Regions from separate parts of the Priestia sp. GS2 genome, predicted to be linked through region 1. Evidence: riboswitches for the same ligand, from Rfam matches in the RefSeq annotation. Region 1 holds a riboswitch; the other holds the start of a gene.

Region 1 (4,641 bases):
ACTTTATAAACTTGAGCAAGTGTACTTTCAATAAAAGCTGATGCTGATCCAACTAAAGCAACAACCCACATCCAAAATACTGCTCCAGGTCCCCCGAGAGCAATTGCAGAAGCAACACCGGCAAGGTTTCCAGTACCTACACGAGCTGCTGTACTAATAGCAAAAGCTTGAAAGGATGTAATTCCTTTTTTATCGCTTCCGTCGGTCTTAGCGCCTTCACCTAACAAGCGAACCATTTCTTTGAACTGACTAAATTGAACGAATTTTGTACGAATTGTAAAATATAATCCAACTAATAAAAGAAGCGCAATCAATATGTAAGTCCATAAAAAATTATTGGCCTCATTCACAAAGTTGCTGAATAGAGTCGATATGGTTTCCATCCTAAAAGTTCTCTCCCTTAATTAATGATTAACCTTAGCTGTTCATAAAAAGTGTCATTTTAATAATGATTTTTCAAATGTGTAAGGTTTTCTGACATTAGTGATTATAGCGCGTTAGACGTATAAAAGGCAACCTGTAATAAGTTTTTTTTATCGTTTAATCTCTTTTTTTATAACTATAAGGTATGATGTCAGACAGGTGCAGCCGCTTACAAATTATTTTTACTGGAATGAATTGGATATAAACTTCCATCTAAAGCAAAAGAGATTCGACCGCTTTCTTCCGATACTACTAAGATAAGTGCGTCGCATTGTTCAGACATGCCAAGAGCGGCACGGTGACGTGTTCCAAGTTTTTTTTGCAGTACCTTTGTGGAGAGTGGTAATACGTTAGCTGCTGAAATGATTTGATTCTTTCTAATTACAACGGCACCATCATGCAATGGATTTCCAGGATAAAAGATGGTTTCAACGAGCGTCGAGGTAACAGGAGCATGGATAGGAATTCCTTTTTGAATTAGATGCTCCACGGAGTCATCCCTCTCAATAACCATTAAGGCTCCGTGATGTTTCTCAGATAAATTATGTATCGCGAGTGAAAGAGCTGCGTATTCGTGAGTATAAGGAGACAAGTAGTGTCTTAAATAATAAGATGCAGCTGTGGACTGGACGCTTTGAAATAATTTTCGTAAGTCTTCAAAATCACATAAAACACAGTGGTCACTGCTTTCTAGATGTTGCTGAATTTTCATTGCTTCCGCTGCTATTTGATTTAAATGATCTTGTAAACTTTGTTTGATTACATCATCTAATTGAAAAGAGTGACTTTCTATCATTGAACATAGCTCCAATCTAAAATAATCATTATGTTTTAATGTGTACGAAAGATATAAATCTATACTATAGGGATTTGAGTTAAGAGTGACGCCCAAAAAAACTGTGCATATAATAAAAAAATAATAGATATTTCTGTTAATTTAAAGTATAGTTTTCTTATCGGATAAATAATTTTTTTGTTGTTGACAAATATTCTAAATATGCTAAAATTTTTAAAAAATACTTATCCAGAGTGGTGGAGGGAACTGGCCCTTTGAAACCCAGCAACCTGCACATTGTGCAAGGTGCTAACTCCAACAAAATGATTTTCATTTTGAAAGATAAGGTGAATTTGTTGCCTAATCAGTCTTTCAAGTGTGAAAGACTTTTTATTTTTTATGAAAAAACAGAAGCCTGTTGAATATATTGTTAACAAATAAGGAGGGACTGTGATGGCACAAAACTCTGACTTAAATTCTGTTTTTGCAAGTGTAGAAAAAATGCTAAGCGACATGAAGTTTGGTTCAATCACGCTTGTGGTTCAAGATGGGAAAGTAGTTCAACTTGAGAAAAATGAAAAAGTAAGAATTAAATAAATAGCTGACTAGACAAACTAGAGGCGGTTTTATCCTTCACCACTGGGATAAAACCGTCTTTTTTGATTGGATAACAAAGTATTGGAGTGAAAATCATGAGTGTATATACGTATGAGAATTGGCCAAATCAATTTCCAAATTTTGATGAGCAAGATGAAACAAAAGGAGCTTTAAAGGCTTTAGAGTGGGCATATAACCACTACGGTGATTCTCTTATTTATGCATCTAGCTTTGGAATTGAAGGAATTGTATTAATTGATTTAATTTCAAAAGTGAAAAAAGATGCGCATATTGTTTTTTTAGATACAGGTGTTCATTTTAAAGAAACGTACGAAGTTATTGAAGCAATTAAAGCGAAATTTCCAGACTTACGTATCCAAATGAAAAAACCTAACCTATCGCTACAAGAGCAAGCTGAAAAGCATGGTGATGAGCTTTGGAAAACTGAGCCTAACCTATGCTGTCAAATTAGAAAGATTATCCCCTTAAAAGAATCACTTGCGCCTTATGATGCTTGGATCTCAGGGTTAAGAAGAGAACAGTCTGAGTCAAGAAGTAAAACAGAATTCTTTAATAAGGATGAGAAATTTAAGAAGGTTAAAGTTTGTCCATTAATTCACTGGTCTTGGAAAGAGATTTGGCGATATGTATATAAGCATAACTTGCCTTATAACAAGCTTCACGATCAAGGATATCCAAGCATTGGGTGTGAGCCCTGTACGCTACCTGCCTATAACATGGATGATTTGCGATCTGGAAGATGGGCAGGTACTAAGAAAGTAGAATGTGGCTTACATGAATCTTAAATGAAAGAGCTGAAAATTTATGCTTGTTTACATTGCTTTTGCGATCGCTCTCTTTTTTGCAATGAATATTGGTGCAAGTGGTGCAGCAGCTGCTATGGGAGTTTCTTACGGTTCAGGTGCTATTAAGCATCGCAAAGTAGCACTAGCTATATGTGCATTAGGTATTTTACTAGGTGCTGTTATTGGCGGAGGAGAAGTTGTTAAAACAATTGGTTCTGGTATTATTCCAGAAAGCATCCTAACAGTTGAGCTAGTTATTATTATTTTAGCTTCTGCAACTCTATCATTATTCTTTGCTAATTTAATTGGAATACCTCTATCAACTAGTGAGGTAACAGTAGGGTCAGTTGTAGGTGTTGGAATTGCCTATCAATCTGTTTATATCCAAAAGCTATTGGTTGTTATGAGCTTTTGGATTATTGTACCGATTGTTTCGTTTGTGATTGCCTTTGTATGTGGGTGGCTATTAAAAAAGAAAAAAAAGCCTACTCAACAAAAGTGGAAAAAACCACTTGCAGCTTTAGTAATAGCTACTGGCTTTTTTGAAGCTTTTTCAGCGGGTATGAACAACGTAGCAAATGCTGTAGGACCACTTGTTGGGGCTGGTATGATCAGTACATCAACTGGTGTTATAGCAGGGGGATTAGCCGTTGCAATAGGCGCCTTACTTTTAGGAGATCGAGTAATTGAGACAAATGGAAAGAAAATTACGGATTTCACAGTGGGTGAAGGGTGTATTATTTCTGGGACAGGAGCATCGTTGGTTACCGCAGCTTCCATATTTGGGCTTCCTGTTCCCCTAACACAGGTTACAACCTCTTCTATTATTGGCATAGGAGCAGCTAAATCTGGTTTTACTTCGGATCAAAGACGGGTTATTGTTCAGATGTTAAAAGTATGGGTTGTATCCCCAGTCTTTTCTCTTGTTATCTCTTACGGTTTAGTGAAATTAGTGGTTGAAACAGATTTTTATGCATTTGTGGTATTAATGAGCGGTTGTATTGCAACTTATGGCATTCTTAGTTTAATTAAAACAACAAAACAAAAACAAGAAAACCAAAAGATGACTGCTTAAATATAAATATTAGTTATTCATTGAGGAGGAATTTTAGGATGAGTTCAATTCAAGCACATGGTGGAGAATTAGTTAATTTGTATCAACCTGACTATGATTATACAGGTGTTACTAAAGAGATTGAATTAGATAATATTGCATTAAGTGATTTAGAGTTAATTGGAATCGGCGGATATAGTCCTATTAAAGGCTTTTTAGGACAGCGTGATTATGAATCTGTTGTGGAAAGCATGAGATTAGCTGATGGTACAGTTTGGAGTATTCCAATTACTCTTCCAGTTACAGAAGAAAAAGCGCAGGAGCTACAAGTAGGAGATCAAGTCAAACTTGTGCAAAATGGTGTGGTTTATGGTGTCTTAACAGTATCTGAAACGTACAAACCAAATAAGGAAAAAGAAGCAGAACACGTTTATCGTACAGCAGAACTAGCTCATCCAGGCGTGCGCAAATTATTTGAACGTCCCAATGTATATGTAGCAGGTTCGATTATACTTGTAAATCGTACGCAAAAAGATAAGTTTGAAACGTATTATTTAGATCCAGTACAAACGAGAGCAATCTTCAAAGAGCGTAACTGGAAAAAAGTTGTAGGTTTTCAAACTCGTAATCCAGTTCATCGTGCTCATGAGTACATTCAAAAATCGGCTTTAGAAATTGTTGATGGACTGTTTTTAAACCCACTTGTAGGAGAAACAAAATCTGATGATATCCCAGCGGATATTCGTATGGAAAGCTATGAAGTATTGCTTAAAAACTACTATCCAAAAGATCGTGTATTTTTAGCTGTTTTCCCAGCAGCGATGAGATATGCTGGACCTCGAGAAGCAATCTTCCATGCATTAGTGCGTAAGAACTTTGGATGTACACACTTTATTGTAGGTCGTGATCATGCTGGTGTAGGTGACTACTATGGAACATACGATGCGCAATTAATCTTTAATAACTTTACAGAAGATGAGCTTGGG
Region 2 (3,387 bases), 880 kb from region 1:
CTTATGAAGAGCTTTTGCACCCTCTAGAAATTTTGTTGGTCCAAGCTGCTTGGGTGGATCAAGCTCAACGATAATTGAGCGTCGCTCTTTCACAAGATCATGCAGGTGTGGTTCTTTTGTTTGCTCTTGCTCTTTGATTTCTACAAGTGGTCTAATCTTTACTGTTTTTTGCGTAATAGGCTTTTCATGCTTTAATGCTTGTGACATCGCTTGAACATGAGCCGGCGTAGTGCCGCAACAACCACCCACTAAACGAACGCCTTGATTGCGAAAAGCTTTTGCACTTTCAACGAAATAATCTTCGTTTGTAGCATACTCTACTTTTCCTTCTACGTAAGCTGGTAAGCTTGCGTTTGGATAAGCTGATAAGAAAGCACGATTTAAAAGCGGCACTTCTTCAAGGGATTGAATCATATGGGAAGGACCTAATCGACAGTTCAGGCCCACAACATCTGCACCTAAAGATTCTAATTCTTGAAATGCATCATAAAGGGATGCACCGTTTTGTAATACACCAATATCATGAAGTGAAACATGTGTAATAATCGGTTTTGATGTTTCTTTTCTAGCCAAAGATAATACGGTTTTTAACTCTTCAAAATCGTAGTATGTTTCAAATAACAATCCATCAACGCCTTCATTTAACAACCAAAAAAGCTGTTCGCGTATACTTCTCTTTACTTCTTCTGTTGAGATGGCGTTTTTTTGAAATGAGCGAATACCTCCTAATGTACCGACCACGTATGCGTCTTTCTTCGCAGCTTGCTTGGCAATCTGAACAGCTGCAACGTTAATATCTTTGACAGCGTCTTCTAAACCATATCGTGCAAGCTTTTGATAGTTAGCAGCATATGTGTTGGTTTGAATGACATCTGCACCCGCTTCTACATATGCACGATGAATGCGATGAATTTCTTCTTTCTTTGTGATGTTTAACTCTTCAAAGCAACTATCAATTCCATGTGAATACAGAAGGGTACCAGTTGCACCATCTCCTATTAAAATGCGTGATTGTAAATCTTCAAGTAACCCCATTTGAAAACCTCCTTAAACGTTCTATTTCATCTGTTATCAGTTGTATTCAAATAAAAAATGAATAAACAAGAAAAAGCCTTCTGTAAGAAGAAGGCTTGACTGCTTCTTCTTATCTTCCAAGCGATTTGCTTGCTGGATTTAGCACCATGTCATTTCGACTGGTTGCTGAGGTTTCAAAGGGCCAGTCCCTCCACCTCTCGTGATAAGAATCCATATATGAGTACTATTTTAGTTCATCATAATTAGTACAGAGTTGTATTTGTTCAAAAAACGAACGATAAAGATGAAATTTAATCTTATTATCTAATTTATCTGATTTTTTTATATTATACAAGACAATTTCGAAAATTTCATTAATAAATCATAAAAATCCCCACTTCAACTTGTAAGAAGTGGGGAAGGATACATTGAATTAATTTGTTAAGGTCTCCATGTTAAAAAAGAAGCTAGTATTAATCAACAGGTCGTCCTTTAGAAGCTTCTAAAATTTGGAACCACTGCATGCGGTTCATTTCTAAATCCAACGCGTCAATTGCAGCGTCAATTCGATTCATCTTTCCAGAGCCCACAATCGGCATAATAGTAGCTGGATGAGCCAGTAGCCAAGCATAGGCAACTTGATCTAATGATTTTGCACCAATTTCTTCGCCGATTTCGATTAGCTTGTTTCGTACGCGAATAGAGCGCTCATCTTCAGCGGTGAAGATGGATCCACCGCCTAGTGGTGACCAAGCCATCGGTGCTATCTTATGTTGCTGACATTGTTCAATTGTGCCTTCTTCAAAATGATTTAAATAAGTAGGCGAGATTTCAATTTGATTCGTAATGAGTGGAAAAGGTAAAAATGACTGGAGTAAGTCAAACTGTGAACGTTTAAAGTTGGATACTCCAAAGTAACGAACTTTTCCTTCTTCTTTAAGCTGGATAAACGCATCCGCAACTTCTTGTGGATTCATAAAAGGATCTGGACGGTGGATGAGTAAAACATCTACATAATCCGTATTTAAATTTTTGAGCGACTGATTGGCGCTGTTAATAATATGTTGTTTGCTTGTATCATAAAAATTAATTTTACGCTCTGGATATTTATCAGACGTTAGTTTAATGCCACATTTTGTAACAAGCTGCATGGATTCACGTAAAGAAGGTTTTTGCGCTAACGCTTGCCCAAATAAACCTTCACAGCTGTAGTCACCATAAATATCTGCGTGATCAAATGTAGTGATACCTTTCTCTAAGCATTGTTCAATGAGAGTTTGCGTATCGCTTGTTGATAAATTCCAATCGGCTAAACGCCATAACCCATGAATAATTCTTGAGAATTTTAAGTCTTCGGCTAATTGTACGTACTGCATATATTCACCCTTTTCAAAATGACTAGATAGTAAATTCGCTTTGATTATAACAGATAGATAAAGCGATTACATCTTTAAAGACTCGTCTTTTTTACTTTGTCCTCTCATATAGTTTAGTACAAGCTACTTTTCTGCGCGATAAAATCCGTTGGTATAAACAATAAAAGTGGTGGATTCAAAGAAAATGAGGTGGAGGACTTGACGAAATGGAAGCTGACGCTGCAAGTAGCTGCTACCTATATTGGCACTGTAGTAGGAGCAGGCTTTGCAACAGGGAAAGAAATTGTGCAATTTTTTACTCAATATGGCTCAATCGGTTTATTTGGGATTTTAATTAGTGGGCTGTTCTTTATTTGGTTAGGAGCAAAAATGATGCTCATTGCACAATCAATTGATGCAACGTCTTATCAAGCATTAAATACGCATTTATTCGGTTCGTTTATGGGGAAACTTATCAATGGCTTTACCGTTATTATTCTATTTGGAGTCACATCGGTTATGCTAGCAAGTACGGGAGCGATTGGAGCTGAGCAGCTTGGGCTTTGGCCTCAAGTAGGAATGCTCCTGACAATTGGGCTAGCATACATATCCGTTTCAAAAGGAATAAATGGTCTACTGCTTGTTAATTCGCTTGTAGTGCCCATGATGCTTGCTTTTTCAATCTTAATCTTTATTCCACACTTCCCACACTTTTCATTTTTACAAGTATCAACGGCTCATTTTCAAGGGGAGTGGAACTGGCTGATTAGCCCTTTTTTGTATGTAGCCCTTAATTTAGCACTAGCACAAGCTGTTCTTGTTCCTTTGGGGAGTGAAGTCAAAGATCGAAAAGTCATTAAAAACGGTGCAGTTTTAGGTGGTATCGGATTAACTTTTATGATGGTGGCTACGCATTTAGCTCTTTCGAACTTGCCATATGCATACCACTTGGATATTCCAATGAGTGAAGTCGTAAAACATATTGGTGTCTTCGTTAATTGGCTCTTTTTACTAGTAG

Evidence for each region. A riboswitch is a leader RNA that binds a small molecule or an ion and turns the genes downstream of it on or off. The one in region 1 is predicted to bind S-adenosylmethionine.
Region 2: it holds a riboswitch for S-adenosylmethionine, as region 1 does, so the genes downstream of both, V2145_RS13070 (bifunctional homocysteine S-methyltransferase/methylenetetrahydrofolate reductase) here and V2145_RS17425 (YezD family protein) in region 1, are expected to answer to the same signal.

What each region holds. Positions count from the first base shown of each region.
Region 1 is NZ_JAZGJX010000001.1:3,410,625-3,415,265, reverse strand. Features, by position in the region: gene V2145_RS17435 (alanine/glycine:cation symporter family protein) at 1-374, opposite strand, end outside; gene cdaS (sporulation-specific diadenylate cyclase CdaS) at 593-1,219, opposite strand; SAM riboswitch class I at 1,441-1,547, shown strand; gene V2145_RS17425 (YezD family protein) at 1,652-1,795, shown strand; gene V2145_RS17420 (phosphoadenylyl-sulfate reductase) at 1,891-2,601, shown strand; gene V2145_RS17415 (inorganic phosphate transporter) at 2,621-3,676, shown strand; gene sat (sulfate adenylyltransferase) at 3,715-4,641, shown strand, end outside.
Region 2 is NZ_JAZGJX010000001.1:2,532,613-2,535,999, reverse strand. Features, by position in the region: gene V2145_RS13070 (bifunctional homocysteine S-methyltransferase/methylenetetrahydrofolate reductase) at 1-1,035, opposite strand, end outside; SAM riboswitch class I at 1,142-1,244, opposite strand; gene V2145_RS13065 (aldo/keto reductase) at 1,488-2,390, opposite strand; gene V2145_RS13060 (YkvI family membrane protein) at 2,589-3,387, shown strand, end outside.